Regions from separate parts of the Nesterenkonia sp. NBAIMH1 genome, predicted to be linked through region 1. Evidence: predicted binding sites of a transcription regulator. Region 1 holds the regulator's gene; the other holds the start of a gene.
The links. Region 1 encodes LexA, which represses DNA repair genes until DNA is damaged. Its sites were predicted from a motif close to TCGAACANNTGTTCGA; they were not measured.
Positions count from the first base shown of each region.

Region 2: the regulator LexA is predicted to act here: its motif matches at 9,133-9,148, upstream of FS388_RS12950 (intein-containing Rv2578c family radical SAM protein).

Region 1 is NZ_CP042335.1:513,386-525,118, forward strand. Features, by position in the region: gene hisH (imidazole glycerol phosphate synthase subunit HisH) at 1-439, opposite strand, end outside; gene hisB (imidazoleglycerol-phosphate dehydratase HisB) at 436-1,053, opposite strand; gene FS388_RS02415 (histidinol-phosphate transaminase) at 1,066-2,199, opposite strand; gene FS388_RS02420 (LysM peptidoglycan-binding domain-containing protein) at 2,244-2,588, opposite strand; gene lexA (transcriptional repressor LexA) at 2,763-3,506, shown strand; gene FS388_RS02430 (ATP-dependent DNA helicase) at 3,510-5,567, opposite strand; gene hflX (GTPase HflX) at 5,564-7,162, opposite strand; gene FS388_RS02440 (class I SAM-dependent methyltransferase) at 7,313-7,918, shown strand; gene FS388_RS02445 (hypothetical protein) at 7,915-9,150, shown strand; gene FS388_RS02450 (AarF/ABC1/UbiB kinase family protein) at 9,219-11,183, opposite strand; gene dapF (diaminopimelate epimerase) at 11,180-11,733, opposite strand, start outside.
Region 2 is NZ_CP042335.1:135,941-147,673, forward strand. Features, by position in the region: gene FS388_RS00625 (homoserine dehydrogenase) at 1-39, opposite strand, end outside; gene FS388_RS00630 (diaminopimelate decarboxylase) at 68-1,558, opposite strand; gene argS (arginine--tRNA ligase) at 1,567-3,222, opposite strand; gene FS388_RS00640 (LysE family translocator) at 3,257-3,955, opposite strand; gene FS388_RS00645 (LysR family transcriptional regulator) at 4,038-4,955, shown strand; gene glnA (type I glutamate--ammonia ligase) at 5,026-6,453, opposite strand; gene FS388_RS00655 (RDD family protein) at 6,618-7,031, shown strand; gene FS388_RS00660 (beta-propeller fold lactonase family protein) at 7,038-8,300, shown strand; gene FS388_RS00665 (NAD(P)-dependent oxidoreductase) at 8,373-9,020, shown strand; gene FS388_RS12950 (intein-containing Rv2578c family radical SAM protein) at 9,158-11,299, shown strand; gene FS388_RS00675 (antibiotic biosynthesis monooxygenase) at 11,349-11,675, shown strand; tRNA gene FS388_RS00680 (tRNA-Arg) at 11,713-11,733, shown strand, end outside.

The DNA of each region.
Region 1 (11,733 bases):
AATAGAACCGTTCGTCCTCGATGCCTTCGAAGAGGACGCTGCCCTCAGGAGGGGTGACGGTGTTCCATCCCATGTGCGGGACCACCACGTCCTCGGGCAGGGCGGTCACCTCGCCGGGCCACTCCCCCAGCCCCTCTGCCGCGATGCCGTGCTCGACGCCGCGCTCGAAGAGGACCTGGTGGCCCACGCAGATGCCCAGCACGGGCCGGCCTCCTGCGATGCGCTGCCCGATCCAGCGGGGGGCCTCGGTGGCGTTGAGAGCGTCCATGACCGCAGCGAATGCGCCCACGCCCGGTACGACGAGGCCGTCGGCACTGAGCAGCTTCTGGCGGTCCTGGGTCAGCTCCACGTCTGCGCCGGCGCTCTCGAGCGCGCGGACGGCCGAGTGGACGTTGCCGGAGCCGTAGTCGAGGACGGCGACGGTGGGCCTGTCGCTCACAGGGCTCCCTTGGTGGAGGGGACCTCGTCTGTGCGCGGGTCCGACTCCACGGCCTCCCGCAGAGCGCGCGCGAAAGCTTTGAACTGCGCCTCCACGATGTGGTGCGGGTCCCGACCGCCGAGCAGCTGCATGTGCAGGCAGATTCCTGAGTGGTAGGTGATGGCCTCGAAGACGTGGCGCGTCATCGACCCGGTGAAGTGACCGCCGATGAGGTGGTACTGCTGGCCCTCCGGTTCGCCGGAGTGCACCAGGTAGGGCCTCCCCGATACGTCGACCACCGCCTGCGCAAGGGCCTCGTCCAGGGGGACCATGGCATTGCCGAACCTGCGGATCCCACGCTTGTCCCCGAGCGCAGTCCGGAGGACCTCGCCGAGAACGATGGCGGTGTCCTCCACGGTGTGGTGCACGTCGATGTGCGTGTCCCCCTGCGCCTGGATGTCCAGGTCGATCAGTGAGTGACGGCTCAGCGCGGTGAGCATGTGGTCATAGAAGGGCACACTCGTCGAGATGTTGGAGGTTCCGGTTCCGTCCAGATCCATCCGCACCTGCACCTGCGATTCGCTGGTGGTGCGCTCCATACGGGCAACACGGCCCTCAATCAGTTCAGCTCCCATAGGCTTCCCAGTCTACCGGCCGACGAAGGTGCGCAGTGAGTCGAGGAACAGGGTCGTCTCCTCCTCAGTTCCGGCGGTGACACGCAGGTGGCCGGGGATTCCCACATCACGGATCAGCACCTCGTCGGCCAGCAGGTGCTTCCACGCTGCCTTCTCATCGGTGAGGCCCCCGAAGAGCACGAAGTTCGCGTCCGAGGGACTGGGGTCCAGCCCCATCGCACGCAGCTCCTCCATGATGCGGTCCCGCTGGACTTTGATCTTCTCCACGTTGGCCATGAGGCTCTCGGCGTGGTCGAGTGCGGCGGACGCTGCAGCCTGGGTGTAGACCGACAGGTGGTACGGCAGACGCACCAGCCTCAGCGCGTCGGTCACCTCTGGGGCTGCGGCCAGGTATCCCAACCGGCCCCCAGCCATGGCGAATGCTTTGGACATGGTGCGGGTCACGACCAGCAGCGGCCGGCCCTCCAGCAGCTCCACCGCAGAGGGGACGCCCGGCTGCCGGAACTCTCCGTAGGCCTCATCGACGATCAGCAGCGTGTTGGACTCCGCGGCCGCCTCGTAGGCGGCGCGCACTACGTCCAGCTCCAGCGCGGTGCCGGTGGGATTGTTCGGCGAAGTGAGGATGACGACGTGCGGGCGGCTGCGGCGAATCTGGTCGGCCACATCGTCCGCGGACTGCGTGTAGTCCGCGTTCCGCGTTCCTGCGATGTAGTCGCTGTAGGTCCCTCTCGCGTAGAGGGGGTACATCGAGTACGTGGGAGGGAATGCCATCACCGACCGCCCCGGCCCGGCGAAGGCCTGGAGGAGGTGCTGCATCACCTCATTGGACCCGTTGGCGGCCCAGATGTTCTCCGCCGATAGGTCCCCGCCCGGAAGGTCGCGGCTGAGGAAGTCGGCGAGCTTCCGCCTGAGCTCAGTGAACTCGCGATCCGGGTACCGGTTCATCTGCGAAGCGGCTGCATGGACCTGCTTCGTAATCGCTTCCACCACATCCGCCGGCACTTCGTGGGTGGTCTCGTTGACGTTGAGCATCGCACGCACCGTCAGCTGGGGCGCACCATACGGCTCCTGCCCGTGGAGCTCCTCGCGGATCGGCAGAGCGGCCAGGCGGTCAGCGCGTTCGTTCGAAGTCTGAGCGTTAGTCACCGTTCCATCCTACGATCGCTCGGACTCACCGAACTCAACGCGCGTCACTCGGTCGGCAGATACAGGCTCTGGCCCGCCTCGACCTGCGAGGAGCTCAGACCATTGATCTCAGCGATTCGAGCGATCGTCTCCTGCACCGGCGCCTCGCTCTCGGCCTCGTGGGCCAGGTCCCACAGAGTGTCCCCCGGGGCGACCGTCACCTCAACCGCCTCGACTCCCGAGACGTGCTCCGATGATGCCTGCGCCTGATTCATCAGGCCGGTGATGCCGAAGATCAGGATAGCCGCCACGGCCACTGAGGCAAGCAGGGACGGCAGGCCGAGCAGGACGAGCCTGCCACGGCGGGTCAGGTGGATTCCTGAGCTCTGCGGTGCGGTGCTGGTGGTCATGACGTCCTCCTTGTGTGAGCTCGAACAGCTATTCGAACATCTGTTCTATTCTTAGCACATATCTTCGAACGCCTCCACCTTTACTCGAACACAATGATGGAAACTGTGTCCGAACTGTCGTAGGCTTCGAACCAACATTCGAAGACGAGCACCATTCAACGGCGGGGGTATGACATGGAGAACGACGCAGCTGCGCTGACGGAGCGTCAGCGACGAATCGTCGAGATCATTCAGCAGGCGCTGGCCGAACGCAGCTATCCCCCCTCCATGCGTGAGATCGGCGACGCCTGCGGCCTGGCTTCGCTCTCCTCAGTGACGCATCAGCTGGGCCGGCTTCAGCAGCTCGGGTACATTCGGCGCGATCCGGGGCGACCGCGTGCCATGGAGGTCCTCCGCGACTCCTCCGGCCGGGTCCTTGCCGAGCCCATGGGCGCAGAGACGCCCCATGCCGAGAGCTCCTCCTCAGGGGCGGGGACTCCTGAGGTGCGGGACGAGCCTGCCGGCGTGGTGGACCTCAACGCGTACCGCCAGCAGGCGGACTCACGCATCTCCGAGGTGCCGCTCGTGGGCCAGATCGCCGCCGGAGGCCCCATCGTCGCCGAGCAGAACGTCGAAGACGTCATGGCTCTGCCGCGTCAGCTCACCGGAGAGGGCGAGCTGTTCATGCTTCAGGTTCGCGGAGACTCCATGATCGAGGCAGGCATCTTCGAGGACGACTGGGTGGTCGTCAGGCAGCAGGCCGCGGCGGAGAACGGCGACATCGTGGCAGCGCTGCTGGACGAGGAAGCAACGGTCAAGACGCTCAAGCGGCGCGACGGCCACCAGTGGCTGCTCCCGCAGAACCGGCACTACGAGCCGATCCTGGGCGATGAGGCCACCATCATGGGCAAAGTGGTGACCGTGCTCCGCAGCCTCTGAGGGCTACGCCTCGGCGAGGCGCCGGAGGGCGCCTCTGGCCACGTCGCTGTCCGTCGTGGCCCAGAAGTCCGGCATCGACTTCTTCAGGTAGGACCCGTACTGCTTGGTCGCCAGCCGGGAGTCGAGTACGGCGAGCACGCCGCGATCCTCGGAGGTCCGGATGAGACGTCCCGCACCCTGTGCCATCCGGACTGCTGCGTGCGCGGCGGAGACCGCCATGAAGCCGTTGCCACCTGCGCGTCCCACCTCCTGGGTGCGCGCATTCATCAGCGGATCGTCCGGCCGAGGGAACGGGATCCGGTCGATCGCCACAAGCCGGCATGACCGTCCCGGAACATCGACGCCCTGCCACAGGGACATCGTGCCGAACAGGCACGTCTCCTCATCCTCAGCGAACTCCCGGACCAGCGCAGACATGGTCGCGTCGCCCTGACAGAGAATCGGCACGTCCAGCGTCTCCCGCAGCTGCTCGGCCGCCTCCTCCGCGGCCCGGCGCGAGGAGAACAGAGCAAGCGTCGCGCCTTTCGAGGCTTCGATGAGCTTCCCTAGCTCCTCCCGCTGGGCGTCCTGAGTCTTCAGAGACGGGGGCGGCAGGTGCTTGGCCACATAGAGCATTCCTTGGGACGGATAGTCGAAGGGGCTCCCCACATCGACGCCGTCCCATCGGGGCGCGCGAGGGCCTGAGAGCCCCAGCTGGCCGGCGACCGCGTCGAAGCTGTCCCCCACCGTCAGCGTGGCCGAGGTCAGCACCACCGTGCGCGAGCCGAACAGCCCTTCGCGCAGCCGTCCCGCCACGGAAGTGGGCGCCACATAGATCAGCGGCGGCTCCGAGGGATCGGCCTGCGTGTACCCCTGACCCGGAGTGAAGGTTCCAGGCCGGCTGAGCCATACGACGTCAGGGGTCTCGTCGGCCTCGACGATGCGGTTGGCCACATCGTAGACGGCCTGCAGGCGAGCACGTGCGGTGGTTCGGCCCGCATCCGCCTCGCCTCCGGTGCCGTCGCCCGAGGGCTTGGAGTCTGACAGTGCGGTTCGGGCAGCGTCGCGTGCGGCCTGCACCGCCGAGAGCTGCCGTTCGTTCAGTCCCGTCGGCTTCCCATTCGTCTTATGGAGCAGCCCGTCTTCGATGCCGGCGAAGGCGGCCTCCAGAGCGTTGGCGGCCTCCTGCAGGGGCTCGACGCGGATTGCCGTATGCCGACGGGCGGAGGATGCCGCAGCCTGGAGCATGCCAGCCGACAGGTGGACCGTGACCGCCGACGTCACCCGTTCTGCCAGCTCGTGGCCCTCATCGATGATCACCGCGTCGTGGTCCGGGAGCACCTCAAGGCCCTCGAAGGCATCGATGGCGAGCATCGCATGGTTCGTGACGACGATGTCGGCGTCGACCGCCTGGGCCCGCGCCTCCTCGGCGAAGCACTCCTCGACCATGGGGCACTTTCTGCCCAGACAGTCCACCGCGTTGACCGAGACCTGACGCCAGGCCTGATCGGTGACGCCCTCGGGCAGGTCGTCCCGGTCGCCGGTCTCGGTCCGTTCAGCCCATTCACGCAGCATCACGACCTGCTTGCCGAGCTTCGAGGTCGGCTCGTAGGCGGTGACTCCCCCGGAGGGCTCCGCCGCCACGGAGAAGAGGGCCTCCGCGTCGTCATCATCCTCCGGGAAGCCGCCGGCGAGCTTCTGCTTGCACAGGTAGTTCGCGCGGCCCTTGACCAGAGCCACGTTGACCGGCCTCTCAAGCTCCGGCTCGAGGCTCTCCAGGAGTCGCGGGAGGTCGCGGCCCATGATCTGGGCCTGCAGAGCCAGCGTGGCCGTGGAGACCAGCACCGGCTTCTCCGCGGCGGTCGCGTGGGCGACGGCGGGCACCAGGTAGGCCAATGACTTGCCCGTGCCCGTGCCGGCCTGGACCAGCAGGTGCCGGCCTCGGTCCAGGGCACCAGCGACCCGGCGCGCCATCTCCTCCTGACCCTCACGGCGGGTGCCGCCGAAGGCCTCCACAGCGGTTCCGAGAAGCTGCTGAGCCTTCTTCCCGGCAGCAGGCGCGTCAGCGGTCGCCGAGGTCATGCGGGGCGGTCCTGCACCCGGTACTGCTGCAGCTCTGCCGCCAGCGGGCCGCGCACCCTGACCTTCAGGCGCGTGCCCTCCTCCTCGTACTCGGTGTGCAGGATCTCCGCGTCCGCCGCGTGAAGCCGGGACACGACGTCGCCGGCGGAGTACGGCACGAGCAGATCCATATCGATGTTGGGCCGAGGGATGGAGTCGGCAATCCGCTGCTTCAGCTCCTCGATACCCAGGCCTGTGTGGGCGGAGACCACCGCAACATGGGGCTCGCGGCGCCTGATCCGGTCGATGACGTGGTCCTCGGCGGCATCAGCCTTGTTCAGCACAATGATCTCGTCGACCTCGTGCGCGTCCACGTCGGCGAGCACCTGCCGCACCGCGGCGATCTGCCCCTCAGGCTCAGGGTGCGAAGCGTCCACCACGTGGAGGATGAGGTCTGCCTCGGCGACCTCTTCGAGCGTGGACCGGAAGGCCTCGACCAGCTGAGTGGGCAGCTGACGGACGAAGCCCACGGTGTCCGAGAGCGTGTATCCGATGCCGTCCGGGGTGACCGCCTTGCGGGTGGTGGGGTCCAGTGTGGCGAACAGAGCGTTCTCCACCAGGACTCCCGCGTCGGTGAGGCGGTTGAGCAGACTGGACTTGCCCGCGTTGGTGTAGCCGGCGATGGCCACGGACGGGACCGCGTTGCGCCGACGATTGGCCCGCTTGGCCTCACGCGCGGGCTTCATGCCCGCGATCTCGCGGCGCAGCTTCGCCATGCGCTGATTGATGCGACGCCTGTCCAGCTCGATCTTGGTCTCACCGGGGCCGCGGGAGCCCATGCCGGCACCGCCGGCCGCCTGACCGCCGGCCTGACGGGACATGGAGTCGCCCCAGCCGCGCAGGCGCGGCAGCAGGTACTCCAACTGGGCCAGCTCCACCTGAGCCTTGCCCTCCCGGGACTTGGCGTGCTGGGCGAAGATGTCCAGGATGAGGCCGGTGCGGTCGATCACCTTGACCTTGACGATGTCCTCAAGCCCGCGGCGCTGAGACGGGGCCAGCTCGGAGTCCACCACGACGGTGTCCGCGCCGAGCTCCGCGACAGCGATCCGCATCTCCTCGGCCTTGCCCGACCCGAAGAACGTTCCGGGGTCTGGGGTGGCGCGCCGCTGCAGGAAGCCGTCGAGCACCGTCGAGCCGGCCGTCTCAGCCAGCGCTGCGAGCTCCCGGAGCGAATATTCCGCCTCGGCGGTGCTGCTGCCGGTGTAGAGGCCGGCGAGCACCACGCGCTCAAGGCGCAGCTGCCGGTACTCGACCTCGGTGACGTCTTCGAGCTCCGTGGAGAGGCCCTCCACGCGTCTGAGGCTGCGGCGCTCGACCAGGTCGAACTGGTCGCCGTCGTGCTCGGTGTGCTCGCCGAGGTCCGCGAGCTCCCGGGCCCGGCCCTGAAGGACGGAGCGGCGTGCGGAGGCACGGTTCGCGTCAGCGGTCTCCGCATCATCCTCAGCCTGGGTGAAGGTGCTGGCCTCGGTGCTGCGGGCGGTGTCGTCGGCGGCGAGGATGCGGGCGATCGTCTCGTCGATGGACGCGTCTGAGGGGTGATTGTTCTGTTCAGTCATGAATGTCCTTGGGAAGTGTTCTGGGCGTGAGGCTCAACCGCAGCCGGCGGAAGCAGGGCGGGAGCAGGTTCTTGCGAGGTGCAGTTCAGCCGCGGAGGCGGACGAAGCACGTACGGGCCCAGATCTTCATACGTACTACCCTAGCAACTCGTGAGCACCGCGCACTATTTCTCGTCAGATCCTGAAGGGCCCTTCGAGCGCAGGAGAATCAGCGCTGCGCTCAACGGCGCAGAGGTGGCGGTGTCCACCTCCGGGGGCATCTTCTCCCCCGACGGCCTCGACAAGGGCACTGCCGTGCTCCTCAAGCACGTGCCGGACCCGTCCCCGGAGGGCGAGCTTCTGGACATCGGCTGCGGATGGGGGCCCATCGCCCTGACCATGGCTCAGCGCTCCCCCGACGCCCGAGTGTGGGCGGTGGACATCAACGCCCGCTCTCGGACCCTCTGCGCCGAGAACGCGGCCTCGTTGGGCCTGAGCAACGTCATCGCAGCGGCTCCGGAGGAGGTGCCGACGGACCTGCGGTTCAGCACCATATGGTCCAACCCGCCGATCCGGGTGGGCAAGGCTGCGCTGCACGACATCCTGCTGAGCTGGCTGCCGCGCCTCGATGCCGACGCAGAGGCGTGGCTTGTGGTCCAGAAGAACCTGGGCGCCGACTCGCTGCAGAAATGGCTGGCCGCCTCACTGCCGGCCGAGCATTCCGTCGACAGGCCCGAGACTGACAAGGGCTTCCGCCTGCTGAGGGTTCGTCGGTGAGCACGCTCGAAGACCTCCGCCGGCTGCCCACGGCCGACCTGGAGGAGGCGGTCGTGTTCTCCGAGTGGAGGCGCCTGAGGCACACCTCCGCCCGCTCGCTGGAACGGACCGCCGAGCTCATGGCCGCCCTGGGACACCGACCGTCTGAGCTGCGGTTCCCCGTGCTGGGGGTCGTCGGCTCCAAGGGCAAAGGAACCGCGGCCGCCTACGCCTCAGCCGCGCTGACCGGCCTGGGGCGACGCGTGGGGACGGTGATGAGCCCGGGGGTGCTCAGCAACGCCGATCGGATCCGCATCGACGGGCGCATGGTGGATGAGCAGACGCGACGGGCAGCGCTGATCCGCATCGAGGAGGCGCGCCGTCGACTGCCCGCGGCCGACCCGGACACCGGCTATCTCGCGCCGACCGGTCTGTTTCTGCTCATGGGGCTGCTGATCTTTGACGAGCTGGCTGTCGATGCTGCGGTGGCCGAGGCCGGCATCGGCGGCGCATCCGATGACCTGAGCCATTGGCCGCTGGAGGCTGTGGTGCTCACCCAGATATTCGGCGAGCACCTCGACATTCTGGGGCCCACCGTGAGTGATGTGGCCAAAGATAAGGCCGCAGTCATGGGAGCCCGCACCCGCTTCTGCGTCAGCCTCGCCGACGAGCATCCGGCCGTTCCCGCGCGGGCTCGGGCCACGGGCACGGTGCTGCTGCAGCCCACCCCTGAGGCCTTCGAGCTGGTGCGGCATATGCCGGAGGGGTTCCAGCGGAGCAATGCGGCCGCCGGCGTCACCGCGGCTCTGCGGATGGCCGGAGGCGCTCACGCCCCTTCGGAGACGGCCGAGGCGCTGCGGACGGTGAACTATCCCGGGAGGCTCTCCGTGCATGAGGCCCCGCAGGGCCGATGCGTGGTGGACTCGGCGGTGTCCGGCCCAGGGCTGGAGGCAGCACTGCGGTTCGCCGAGGACCAGATGGGCGGCATTGACCAGGTGCTGGTGTGCCTGCCCCCCGGCAAGGACATCGAGGGCTTCATCGACGCACTGGGCGAATTCCGGGGGGCACGACGCTTCGTCGAGCTGCCGGGCGCGTACACCGGCACTCCCCGCGGCAGGTGTGGCCCTGGGAGTGGGTCACGCTGCATGACCTGGGGCCGGACGTCCATGAGGCTCCCGGGTCCGGGCAGCTGCAGGAGCTGCTGCGCGGACGCCGCACCCTGGCAGCAGGCACGGTCCTGTTCACCGCACTGACGCTGCGAACGCTGCACGCAGATGCTGCCGCACTGTTCGTTGCTCCGGGGCCGGAGCGCTAGCCGCTGCTACACGACGGAGCGCTGGAAGATGCGCACAATGGAGCGCAGCGCCAGCAGGCATCCGCTGAAGGCGAAGCCGACCCCGAGGACCTCATAGAGGCTCAGCGGGCCGAGCACGTCTGTGCCGCCCTCGGTGGTCAGCAGCAGCGCGGCCACCAGCAGGGCCGCCACGGCGATGATGGCCCCGATCCCGTCGTCGACCAGGCCCCGAACGTAGGCGCGGTCCCCGCTCCATGCGAAGGGCCGGGCGTCGACGGTGAGACGGCCCTCGGCGAGCGCTGAGGTGACCTCTTCGACGCGCATCGGCATGCGGCGGGCGATCGCGGAGGAGACGGCCGCGGTGCCGAGCGACTGGGCAGCAAGCCGCCCAGGAGAGTTGAGGCGGCGCATGATGCTTCCCATGCGGCCGCGGGCTGCTTCGAGCAGCGACATGTTCGGGTTCAGCAGCACCAGTGAGGACTCGACGGCGGCCAGGCTCCTGAACGCGGCCGTGAACCCTGCAGGCACGCCGATGCCATGGTCGCGGGCGAGTTCGAACAGCCGTCCGAAGAGGCCTGCGTCGACCTCGTAGCTGCCCTGGACGAGCGCGATCTCCCGACCGATGTCTCGCTGCAGCTGCGTGTGGTCGACGTCGTCGGGGACGTCGAAGCCGAGCACGAACGCGTTGGCGGCGGTGACGGCGTCGTCGTTGACGATCCCGTAGAGCAGCGTGGCCAGGACCTGCCGCGCCTCCGAGTCCAGGACCCCGATGGAGCCGAAGTCCAGCAGCCCGAGCGTGCCGCTGTCCAGGAGCATGATGTTGCCGGGGTGCAGGTCTGCGTGGAAGATCCCCCGGATGAACACTCCTTCGACGAGCGCCGAGACGAGATCGTCCGCCAGCTGCTCCCTCACGTCGGTGTCCAGCCGCTCAATGCGGCCATGCGCCTCACTGATGGGGATGCCGGCCAGCCGGGAGACCACCAATACTCTGGAGGTGGTCAGTTCGGGGACGGGCACGGGGGTGCCGATGCGGTCGACGTCCCTCAGTGCGTGCTCCAGGGCGCGGGTGTTGGTCAGCTCCTCGCGGTAGTCGAGCTCCCGCCGGATAGTCTCCATCAGCTCATCGACGAGGCTGGTGAGGTGCATGTTCCGCGCCCATTCGAATCTCTGCGACGCGATCTTCGCAGCGTGGCGCAGCACCGCGATGTCGTCCCGCACCTGTGCTCGGGCGGCCGGCCGCTGCACTTTGACGACCACCTCCCGGCCGTCGTGGGTGCGCGCCGCGTGGATCTGGGCGACGGAGGCTGCGGCCATCGGCTCGGGGGTGAAGCTGGCGAACAGCTCCTCGGGGTCCGCGCCGAGCTCAGTGCGTATGACCCGGCGCACCTGCTCCAACGGGATGGGTGAGGCGTGGGCCTGGAGGGAGGCCAGGGTGCGGGTGACGTTGTCCGACAGCAGGTCCTGACGGGTGGCGAGGAGCTGGCCCATCTTCACGAACGTCACCCCTGAACGGTTGATGGCCGTGACGAGGGAGTCGGCGAAGTCCTGGTGGGCCGGTCCTGTGCGCAGCACCCGGGTCAGACCTGAGGAGGAGGCGATCTTGGCCAGCTGGGCGATTCTGCGGGTGCGTCGGATCCGCGAGTAGGTGCGGCGGGCGAGCTGCGGCAGCGAGGGCACGGAGGCTGTGGGGACCAGGGCCTCGAGCGCCACCAGCAGGATGAGTGAGGCGACTTGGATCCACAGCAGGGCCAGCAGCATCGATGCCAGCAGTGCCGGTCCGCCGGCGTCCCATACGCCCTCGTCGTCCACCAGCCCGAGGGGCCGAGCGAAGAGCAGGCCCAGGGGCCACAGGCTGATCACCGCCGCCAAGCAGGAGATCGCGGTTCGGGTCAGCCCTGTCTTGGTTCCCAGGGCGCGCCGCGTGGAGAGGATGAGCCCCGCGGTGAGCAGCAGCCCGGTCACCGCCAGCGCGATGATCTCAACGACAGTCACGGCACCAGCTCCCCCGTGAAGACAATCGTCGCCGGACCCGCAAGAGTGACCTCTTCGGCCCCGTCCTGACGCGCGGCGAAGCTCACGGTGAGCTCCCCGCCGGCTGTGGCGACCTTCCATGCGTCGACGCCCTCATCGGCGGCCCAGACCCTCGTCGCCGCGGCCGCGGCGCAGGCTCCCGTGCCGCAGGAGAGGGTCTCGCCGACGCCCCGCTCGTGGACCCGCATCCGCACGTGGCCGATGCCGTCCTGCACGAGCGGGGACCCCGGGACGACGAACTCCACGTTGGTCCCGTGCGGCGGCGTCGGCTCGACGGTGGGTGCGCTGGTGAGGCTCAGACGATTGAGGGCAGCGTCGTCGGGCAGGGCCACGACGGTGTGCGGGTTCCCCATGGAGATGCTGAGGGCGGGGCGGGGCTCTGCCTCGCTGGCGGCTTTGACGAGCGAGTCGCTGGCCTGCTCGGCGGCCATCTCGGGGTCGATGAAGGACCAGACGCCCATTCCCACCGCGTATCCCTCCTCCACGCGTCGGACGGCTCTGAGCCCGGATC
Region 2 (11,733 bases), 380 kb from region 1:
TCCGAGCAGTCCGATAGTGATGGGCTCAGCCACGTTCACCCCTTCATCCGTTGCGGTGTGTATGTCTTCATCGCGCTTCAGCTGCGTAGCCGGTGTCCCGGGAGAGCATCATGTCGACTGTCTCGCGGCGGATGAGCACCTCAGAGCGACCTCCCGCGACACTGACGACGGCCGGACGTGTGAGGTAGTTGTAGTTGCTCGACAGCGAATGGCAGTACGCTCCCGTGGCCGGCACAGCGAGAAGGTCTCCCCTGCTCACAGCCGTCGGCAAGTATACGTTTCGCACCACGATGTCGCCGGACTCACAGTGTTTGCCCACGATGCGAGACAGGCTGTGCTCTCCCTCCTGGGGCCGAGACGCGAGGAGCGCTGAATAGTCCGCGTCGTACAGAACTGGGCGAGCGTTGTCGCCCATTCCTCCGTCGACGGCGATGTATCGACGTGTCACCCCTGCTTCGACGACAACGTCTTTGGTCACCCCAGCCGTGTACAGCGTGACGCCGGCAGGGCCGGCGATCGCGCGGCCGGGCTCAATGCTGATGCGCGGAACATCCACCGCGCACTCGAGGCACGCCTCCTTGACCGTGCTGGCCAGTGCGGCTGCGATCTCCTGCGGATGCCGGGGGGTGTCCGCCTCGGTGTAGGCGATGCCGTGGCCGCCGCCGAGGTCGAGTTCGGCGAGCTCGACTCCGTGAGCGTCCCGCACGGCCGCGAGGAACTGGATGAGCCTTTGGGCCGCGAGCTCGAAGCCGTCCGGCTCGAAGATCTGCGAGCCGATGTGGCAGTGCACGCCGACCAGCTCCACGCCCGCAAGGTTCAGCGCAGCCTCTGCCGCCGCCCAGGCGGGTGAGCCTCGGTGCTGGCCGCTGTTCTGCACTGACTGATCGGCAGCGCCTCCCGCGGTGAGGGCAGACGCCTCAGGGCCCACCGGAGTGAGCGAGAGCCCGAATTTCTGGTCCTCGTGTGCGGTGGCGATGTGCTCGTGGGTCGATGCGTGCACTCCTGGAGTCAGCCGCAGCATGACGGGCGCCGTCACCCCGAGCCGGACGGCGAGCTCGGAGATGCGGGAGAGCTCGTCGAGCGAATCGGCAATGATTCTTCCGACGCCGACCTGCAGGGCGTGTTCGATCTCGGCGTCGGACTTGTTGTTCCCGTGCAGTCCGATCCGAGCCGGATCGACGCCTGCAGCGAGGGCCAGCGCCAGCTCGCCCCCGCTGGCGGTGTCGATGTTCAGACCCTCCTCTGCGGCCCATCGTGCTGCGTGGGTCGTCAGGAAAGCCTTGCCGGCGTAGAACACGTCGACCTCAGCCTCGGGCGCAAATGCCTCCGAGAACGCTTCGCGGAAGGCACGGGCACGGGCGCGAAAGTCGGTCTCGGAGACCACGTAGAGCGGAGTGCCGTAGGTCGCGGCGAGCTCGGAGGCAGGTATCCCGCCGAAAGTCAGCTCTCCCTGCTCGGAGCGGCCTGCATCCGAGGGAAGGAGCTTCTGCTCGAGATCCTCAGATGAGCTGCGAGGGGACAGCCACGAGGGGGCGAGGGGGTGGGGCTGAACAGTCATGGTCGGTCTCACATCTTCTCTGGTGCGCTGACGCCGAGGAGGCTCAGCCCATTGTGGAGCACCTGCACGGCGGCATCGTTGAGCCAGAGCCGGCTGCGGTTGAGGTCGCTGACGGGATCGGTCGTTCCGTCCTGGTGGGTGGACGGGGCCATGCGGCATGCGGCGTACCAGCCGTGGTAGGCCGCAGCGAGCCCTTCGAGGTATCGCGCGACGCGGTGGGGCTCCCGCAGCTCGGCGGCTGAGGCGACCACTGAGGGGAACTGCCCCAGGTGGGCCAGCAGCTCCTCCTCCGTCTGGTGCGTGAGGAGCGCGGCGTCGAACGTCTGCCGGTCCACGCCGTGCGCCTCGGCGTTGCGAGCCGCGTTGCATGCCCGGGCGTGTGCGTACTGGACGTAGAACACGGGGTTGTCGTTGGTGCGGGACTGCAGCAGGTCGGGGTCGACATCGATCGGTGAGTCCGCGGGGTAGCGCGCCAAGGTGTAGCGCAGGGCGTCGGTTCCGAGCCACTGAATGAGGTCGTCGAGCGCGATGATGTTGCCGGCGCGCTTCGAGAGTTTGGCGCCCTTGACGCTCATGAGCTGACCGATGAGGATCTCAATGTTTTTCTTGGGGTCATCGCCCGCACAGGCTGCTATGGCCTTGAGCCGTCCCACGTAGCCGTGGTGGTCTGCGCCCAGGAGATAGATCTTCTCCTCAAAGCCGCGGCTGCGCTTGGACAGGTAGTAGGCGGCGTCTGCGGCGAAGTACGTCGGCTCCCCGTCCGCCTTGATGAGAACGCGGTCCTTGTCGTCTCCGAAGTCGGTGGTCCGCAGCCAGATGGCCCCGTCGCGGTCCTCGACGTGCCCCTGCTCGCGCAGCGTGGCGATGGCGTCACTGATGTGCCCGCCGGAATGGAGGGTGCTCTCGGAGAACCATTCGTCGAAGTGCACGCCGAAGGCATTGAGCGTGCTGCGGATGAGCGAGAGCTGCTCCTGGTATGCCAGCTCTCGCACCAGGGGCAGCGCCTCAGCATCGGGCATGTCCCGCAGCTCTGGGCGCTTGGCTGCGGCGCTGTCGGCAAGCTCGACCACGTACTCGCCCGGGTAGCCCCCCTCCGGGACGCTCTCCCCGCGGAGGCGTGCCAGGACGCTTGCGGCGAAGACGTTCATCTGGTTGCCGGCGTCGTTGATGTAGTACTCCGTGGTCACGTTCGCCCCTGAAGCTCGCAGGAGCCGTCCCACGGCGTCGCCCAGAGCGGCCCACCGCGTGTGCCCGATGTGGAGGGGCCCAGTGGGGTTGGCCGAGACGAACTCGAGGTTCACGGTGTGCCCGCTCAGGACCTCGTTGTGGCCGAAGGTCGCGCCCGACTCTACGATGGTCCGCGCGAGCTGGCCGGCGGCGGCAGCGTCTACGGTGATGTTGATGAAGCCGGGGCCGGCGATCTCGACCGCGGAGATCCCTTCATGCTCGCGGAGCCTGGCAGCGAGGGTCTCAGCAAGCTGCCTGGGGGGCATGCCGGCCTGCTTGGCCACCTGCAGCGCAATATTGGTGGCCCAGTCTCCGTGCTCGCGGCTCTTGGGCCGCTCCACTCGGATCTCGTCCGGGACGGTGAGGTTCAGCTCGCCGGCCTCGACGGCCTGGTGGAGCACGGTCTTCACGGCGGAGGAGAGTTCTTCGGGAGTCACCAGAACATCCTAAATGCTGTGCAGGCGCGCGGAGTCAGAGAAGCAGAGCCAGAGTCCCGGACACGGCCATGTACGCGCCCAGCGCCAGCAGGATCAGCCCACTGACCATCTCGATCCAACCGGTCACGCGGGGGTTGGAGAGCCAGCGATTGGCCGCGTCGACGAGAAGGACCACTCCGATGAGATAGGCGTACATGGTGCAGGCGACGGTGCCGCCCATGACGACGACGGCGAAGAGCAGCGTGCCGTCCTCGGGCATGAACTGGGGAAACAGCGCCAGGAAGAAGAGGGCGACCTTGGGGTTGGTCATGCAGGTGGCAAGCCCCGCGAAGAAGCCCGAACGCAGGGTGGGAGGCTTCTGGGCGCCTTCTTCAACGACCCGTGCAGCGTCGGGGCTGAGGCCCGGCCCGCCAGCTCCGACGGCCTGCAGAAGCGGCGCATTCATGCGGCGGCGCGCCGTGATGATCGCCCGTGTCGCCAGAAACAGGAGGTAGCTCCCTCCCACCGTGCGCAGTATGTCGTAGGCGACGGGCGACGCCTGAAAGACCGCAGCGAGGCCGGAGGCTGTCAGTGCCGCCCACAGGAAGATCGCCGTGCACGACCCTGTCGCTGCGCCGACCCCGGCCCTGCGCGAGGACAGCGCGCAGCGCAGGGAGAGCATCGTGTCGGGACCTGGGGTGACGGCAACGACGAAGGCCGCGGCAAGGAGGCCCGCATAGCTGGCAAGATTCACGTCGTTCATCCTCGCGGCAGAGATACATCGTGACAAGCAATCTTTTTCGAAGTATTGATCGGCAGTGACTAATAATAGATGGATGATGAACCCACAGCGCCTCCGTGTCCTGCAGGCCGTCGTCGCTGCGGGGTCATTCCAAGCTGCAGCGCGCAGTCTCCACTACTCCCCCGCGACAGTCAGTCAGCACATGGCGGAGCTGGCCCATGAGACGGGGCTTGAGCTCTTCACTCGACGGGGCCGGGGCCTTCAGGCCACCGCCGCTGCGCTGCAGCTCTCAGAGCAGGCAGGGGATGCTCTGGCGGCGCTGCAGCGCGTGGAGCGCACCGCCGAGGACATGCGCCGCGGTCAGGGCAATCAGCTCACGCTGTCGTCGTTCTCCTCGGCCGCGAAGGAATGGCTCCCGCATGTGGTGGCGGCCGTGCGGCAGATCTCCCCGGGCATCGTGGTGGAGATCAGTCTCAACGAGGCGCCGGCCGGCAGCCCGTTCCATCCGCCGGACATCGACGTGCGCCAGGAGAGCCTCGAAGCCCCTTCCGAGCACCTCCCCGGATATCTCCGACGCCCCTTGGGCATCGAGGAGTTCGATGTGGCCCTGCCGGCTGGTCATCACCTCGAGAGTCGGGACGTCGTTGCCGTGCACGAGCTGGCGGAGGAGCTGTGGGTCGACCACGACATCTTCGAGACCCCGGCCAGCAGGATCATCCGGTCCGCGTGCAGAGCGGCCGGCTTCACACCGAATGTGGTGGCCCGGCTCGATGATCACTACGCCGCCCTGAGCCTCGTGGAGGCTGGAGTTGGCATCACGGTGCTGACTCGTCTGGCTCTCCAGGACGCGGCCCCACGGGTGAGCATCCGCTCGCTGCATCGTCCGGCGGTCCAGCGCAGGGTAGTGGCTCACGTCCGGCAGGAGCGCGGAAGCACTCGATCGGTCAGCACGGCACTGAAGACGCTTCATAGGCTCGCCGCAGACGCTGGCCTGCGCAGTGAGGAGCCCTGAACGGACTGCAGACGCGCAAGGGCCCCGCCTCAACGACGGGGCCCTTGCTGCTGTTCGGCTCAGCCGAGAATCAGACGCTGAAGTACAGGTCGAACTCTGCGGGGGTGGTCCGCATGCGGATCGGGTCGATCTCTTCTTCGTGCTTGTACTCGATCCATGCCTGAACGAGCTCTTCGGTGAACACGCCGCCTTCGAGGAGGAAGTCGTGGTCGGCCTCGAGCGCGGCCAGGGCCTCTTCGAGGCTGCCCGGCGCCTGGGGGATGTCCTTGAGCTCGTCGGCTGGGAGCTCGTAGAGGTCCTTGTCGACAGGCTCGTGGGGCTCGATGCGGTTCTTGATGCCGTCCAGGCCTGCCATCATCATGGCGGCGAAAGCCAGGTACGGGTTGCCCGAGGCGTCGGGCGCACGGAATTCGATGCGCTTGGCCTTGGGGTTGGAGCCGGTGATGGGGATACGGATGGCCGCGGAGCGGTTGCCCTGGGAGTACACCAGAGAGACCGGGGCCTCGTAGCCCTTCACGAGACGCTTGTACGAGTTGACGGTCGGGTTGGCAAAGGCCAGCACCGCATCGGCGTGCTTCAGCAGGCCGCCGATGTACCAACGAGCGGTGTCGGAGAGGTTCGCGTAGCCGGCCTCGTCGTAGAACAGCGGCTCTCCGCCGCTCCACAGCGACTGGTGGCAGTGCATGCCGGAGCCGTTCTCCTCGAAGACTGGCTTGGGCATGAAGGTCGCTGCGTAGCCGTAGTTGGCAGCGGTGTTCTTCACGACGTACTTAAACTTCTGGACGTCGTCTGCGGCGAGCGTCAGAGTGTTGAACTTGTAGTTGATCTCCTGCTGGCCCGGCGCTGCCACCTCGTGGTGCGAGCGCTCGACGGACAGGCCGGCGCGCTCAAGGGCCAGGACGATCTCGTCGCGGACCTCAGCCGTCTTGTCCTGCGGGGTCACGGGGTAGTAGCCGCCCTTGGTGGCGAGCTTGTGGGCGTCCGGGACGCCGTACTCGCCGCTGTTGCCTGAGCCCCAGCCGGCTTCGCGTGCGCCGAGCTTGAAGAAGGACTCGTTCGGCGCATTGCTGTAGGAGACCTCGTCGAAGAGGAAGAACTCTGCCTCGGGGCCGAAGAAGGCGGTGTCTGCGATGCCGGAGGATGCGAGGTACTCCTCGGCCTTCTTGGCGACTCCGCGGGGGTCACGGGCGTACGGCTCGCCGGTGCGGGGGTTGATGATGGAGAAGGTCATCACCAGGGTCTTCGCCACGCGGTACTCGTCGAGGAAGGCCGTGGTGGGGTCCGGAATCAGCTGCATGTCCGACTCCTGGATGCCCTGGAATCCGCGAATGGAGGATCCGTCGAAGAGCTGTCCGTCTTCGAAGAAGTCCATGTCCACGGTGTGCGCGGGGACGTTGAAGTGGTGCTGAAGGCCTGGCAGATCCGTGAAGCGGACGTCGACGAACTTCACGTCCTCGTTCTTGATGTAGTCGAGAACTTCCTGGGGGCTGGAGAACATGCGGTACTGCTCCTCATCGTGTGAGTCGGTCATCGGACTCCTGAGCGGCAGCAGAAGCTGACTCAGGCAGACACGTGACACACTACCGACTCTCCGGTTTCCCGCTGGTCACGCAAATGTTTCCGGCATGTTAACGGAGGCTCTCAGACGTACACTTGTCGCCTGTGAGCCCAGATCGAGATGACGACGGATACCCCGGCGACGTTTTGGGGCTGCCAGCTGATGGTCCGGGCGCGATGGCGCCTTTCGGGCGGAGGGTGCTGGCCCTGTTCATCGATTGGGGAATCGCCTCCCTGATCTCGCTCACCTTCTTCAGCTTCAATGAGCTCGCAACGCTGGGCATCTTCGTGCTGACGCATGTGGTGCTGGTGGGCCTGCTCGGTGTGACGATCGGCAAGCGACTCGTCCGGACGCAGGTGGTGCGACTGGGATCCGGGTCCGGCCCAGCCCTGCCGGGGCTCGCATGGTCCAGCCTCCGCACCGCCATGCTGCTGCTGGTCCTTCCCGTGCTGCTGATATCCCCGGATGGCAGGGGCGCCCATGACAGAATCGCGGGAACTGTCCAGGTCCAGATGTGAGGCATCATGACTGAATCCCGCCCGCTCCCCCTGCGCCTGCTCGTGCTCGGCGCCGGATTGTCCGTGATGCTCTCCGCATGCGGCGGTGACGACGGGGAGCAGTCAGCAGAGACCGAGCAGGAGAGCATCCCCAGCCCCACCCTTGAAGGCGACACCGGCGAGAGGGATGAGCAGGACGGCGGGGACGACGCTGACCCTGCGGACGAGGACGATGCTGTGCCCGGCGACGAGGAGATCCCTGATCGTCCCCCATCGAACACCACAGGCTTCGCCTTCGCCGAGTCGATCACGGAGCCTTCGATCTTTCCCAAGTCGGTGGTGTCCAACGGTCGCGGCCTCGCCATCGCGAACAACATGATCTACAGGAACAACTCCACCCTGTATGACACCCAGGAGCGGGAGCTGGTCCAGGAGCTCGATGCGACGCTGAACCCTGCTGATTTCGGCGTCGAGGGCTACCCGGACGAGGTCACCGGAGCCCCGGTGGAGGCGGTGTGGACCGAGGACGGCGAGTACGCATACGTCTCTCAGTACCGCTTCCGCGACTACGGCGCGGACGCCTATGACGACTGCCGCAACGGTGACGCGGTGGAGCCGACTGCACTGTTCCGCTACAGCGTCGAAGAGGGCACCTGGGATGACTTCATCGAGGTGGGACGCGTGCCCAAATACCTGTCTGTGACGCCGGATGCCTCGACGCTGCTGGTGTCGAACTGGTGCGATCACGACCTGTCGGTAGTGGATGCCGAGTCCGGTGAGACCACCCAACGCATCCGCCTGAACTCGCAGCCCCGGGGCATCGCTCCCATGCCGGACAACCGAACGGTGTATGTGACGGCCATGTACGCGAACGAGATCTACGAGGTGGACCTGGAGACCGGCGAAGCCGAGATGTTCTACAACCAGGGCGAGCGGCCCCGGCACTTGGTGCTCTCGCCGGAGGGCGGTGTGCTGTATGCGACCTTCTCGGGCTCAGATCAGATCGTCGCGTTCGACACCGACACCAACGACGTCATCGATTCGACGCCTACGGGCCGCGAGCCCCGCACCATGGACATCTCAGCCGACGGCACGGCTCTGTTCGCAGCGAACTATTACGACAACACGATCTCGAAGTTCGATGCTGAGACCCTGGATGAGATCGAGACGCTTCCCGCGGGCGAGTTCCCCATCGGGGTCACCTACGACGAACTGTCGGGGACCGTATGGGTGTCGAACTATCACGACGGCGGGGCGCTGATGATCTTCGACGACACCGTCGAGCAGTAGGCCCGGAAGGGTTCGGCGCTTCCGGGCGTTGTCAGGGGCGTCAGCACCACATCAACTCCCCAGGAGGGCACCATGGCTCGAATCACTGTTCTCGGCGGCACCGGCTACGCCGGCTCCCACATCGCGAGCGAAGCTGCGTCCCGCGGCCACGAGGTCACTGCCGTCTCACGGCGAGCCCCTGAGTCTCCGACTGAGGGTGTGAACTATGTGAGCGGGGATGTGAAGGACGAGGGATTCCTTGCGGGCCTCATGGATGGCGCGGAGGTGATTCTGGTGGCGATTGCCCCGCGTGAGGACATGCTGGGGCAGGTGAAACAGGCGGCTGAGAGGCTGATCCCCATGGTGGAGAAGCACGGCGTGCGGCTGGGCGTGATCGGTGGGGCCGGCTCTCTGCGGGTCTCGCCCGATGGGCCCCGTCTGATTGAGACGTCGAAGTTCCCGGAACAGGCCAAACCGGAGGCTTTCGAGATGACGGAGGTATGGGGGGACCTTCAGCGCAGCGACGAAGCGCTGGACTGGTTCTTCGTCTCCCCTGCCGCGGGCTTCGGCGCGTTCAACCCTGGCGAGCGCCGCGGCACCTACCGGACGGATGATTCCGGTGTGCTGCTCACAGATGATGAGGGCCGGTCCGACCTGTCTGCGGCCGACCTGGCCATCGCTCTGGTGGACGAGGTTGAGGCGCCGAGGCATCACCGCACGCGGTTCGCCGTGGCGTACTGACGTTCTGCACCAGGGGGCCAGTGACCGTGTGGCGGCTTGAGACAAGAAGGCTGCGAACTCTGTCTGAGAGCATCCTGAATCGAAGGCTCTTTCGCCTCCTGTAGATCTTCTTTCGAATCTGTGTTCGAATATGTCGCATGCGATGGGAGAGTCAGAAGATCCAAGCGGGCCCCGGGGCGCCGGGCACGGCGCCGCTCATTCCCATGCAGGGACTCGTCCGCAGCGTCCGCACGCCAGAGTTCGAGGGCATCACGTTCCATGAGGTCGCGGCCAAGACGGCCCTGAACAAGGTCCCGGGCCAGTCGAATATGCCCTTCAGCTGGACCGTGAATCCAAGCCGCGGATGTCTGCACCAGTGCCGCTACTGTCTGGCCCCGGAGACACTGATCATGATGGCCGACGGGCGCCAGAAGCCGCTTCGCGACATCAGGGTCGGTGACAAGATCATCGGCACCGAGCCCGGTGAGAGATATCGATATTTCGTCGAGACCGAGGTCGAGGCCCTCTGGCACACCCGTAAACGGACTCAACGCGTGACCCTGCGCGATGGGACGGAACTGTTGAGCAGCCCTGATCACCGCTTCCTCACCGAACGAGGATGGAAGTACGTCTCCCCCCTGCCTCGGGGCGAAGGGCAGCGCCCTTACCTCACCACCAACAACAGACTCATGGGCTTTGGGCTCGGACGTATTCTGAGTGCCTATTCCGCTCCGGTCCACACCCCCGCCTACCGTCAGGGGTACCTCACCGGAATGATCCGAGGCGACGGAATGCTGATTGATCGGACCTATACGAGGAAGAGCACAGGGAAGCCGTATCGGGTCACCCACTTTCGACTGGCCCTCAAAGACGCTGAGGCGCTTCAACGGAGCCAGGAGTATCTGGCTGCTGAAGGAGTCCTGACCAATCGCCGTCCCTATGTGCAGGGCAGCGCCACCCGGTCACCCATGGATGCGATCCATACCTCGACGCGGGCCAACTATGCAGCAATCCGGAGCCTCATCGAATGGCCTGAGAATGTCACCGCAGACTGGCAGAAGGGATACCTGGCTGGGATCTTCGATGCCGAGGGTTCCTTCTCCGGAAGTGCTCTTCGGATCTCCAACAGCGAGGACGAGGTCCTCACCCACATCGAGGCGGCTCTTGAGACATTCGAGATGCCCTTCGTCAGAGAGCCGGTCAATAGTATCGGCGTCACCACGATCAGGCTGACTGGCGCCGCCACTTCCTACCGGCGCTTCTTTCACCTGGTGAACCCCGCGGTCACACGAAAGCTCTCCATGGCTGGACGAGCCGTCAAGACCTTCGCCCAGCTGCACGTCACCTCGATCGAGGACCTGGGATATGAGCAGCAGATGATCGACATCACTACTGGGACTGGCGACTTCATCGCCAATGGGGTCGTAAGCCACAACTGTTTTGCCCGCCGGACTCACGAGTATCTGGACATGGACGCCGGCGAGGACTTCGACACCCAGATCGTCGTAAAGACGAACGTGGCTGAGGTTCTGCGAGCAGAGTTGTCGAAGCCCTCGTGGAAGCGGGAGCATGTGGCCCTGGGCACCAATACCGACCCCTATCAGCGCATGGAGGGACGGTATCAGCTCATGCCGGGCATCATCCGGGCCCTTGCGGATTCCGGAACGCCCTTCTCCGTCCTGACGAAGGGGCCGCTGCTGAAGCGCGACTTGCCGCTGCTCGTGGAAGCTTCCGAAAAGGTCGACGTCTCGGTGGCCGTCTCCCTCGCCATCATGAATCCGAACCTTCAGCAGGCGGTAGAGCCGGGCACACCGAACCCATCCGCCCGTCTGAGCTTGGTGAAGGCGGTTGCCGACGCGGGCCTGGACGTCAATGTCCTGGCGATGCCCATCCTGCCGTGGCTGACCGACTCGGAGCACCACCTGGACTGGCTGCACGGCGCGCTTCGCGAGGCTGGAGCGCATTGGGTCAGCACGGGCGCCCTGCACCTGCGGCCTGGCGCACGAGAATGGTTCATGCAATGGCTGCAGCAGGAGCACCCTGCGCTCGTTCCGAAGTACCGCCAGCTGTACACCGGCAGGCGGGGTTTCGGTACGTACGCGTCGAAGGACTACAAGCAGTGGCTCAGCGCCCGCGCAGCCGAGGCGCGGCGGCGCCATGGGTTCGTTCGGGACGGTGATCTGCGCTGGCGGGCGCGCATGTCCCCGGACGAGCCGACCAGTGACTCAGCCTCCACCAGCGCCCAGGCAGAGATCCCAGGTCTGGAGCTCTCCGCGACCAGCCAGGGCGCACTGTTCTGATGCCCTTGGGGACCCGACATTCGGTCGCGACGCCCGATAGACTCCTGGTATGGCTCACTCCCCCGTCATCAAGATCAACGCCATCACTGTGCCCGCCGGCTCCGGCGACGAGCTGGGCCACCGCTTCGCCGCGCGACAGGACTCCATGAAGGGCACCCCTGGGTTCCAGGGCTTCGAGCTGCTGAAGCCTACGGACGAGCGCACTACGTGGCTGGTGGTGACGCGCTGGGACTCTGAAGAGGATTACGAGAACTGGCGGAACTCGGAACGGTTCGGCGCATCCCACGCGGAGAAGGACCAGGATGAGGCGCCCAAGCAGAAGCCGGTGGGCATGTCGGCTGAACTGTGGAGCTACGAAGTCTCAGTGAGCGCCTGACTCTGGTAATCTGGGTCGGTCGCTGAAAGCGACCCCCGCCTCCATAGCTCAGGGGATA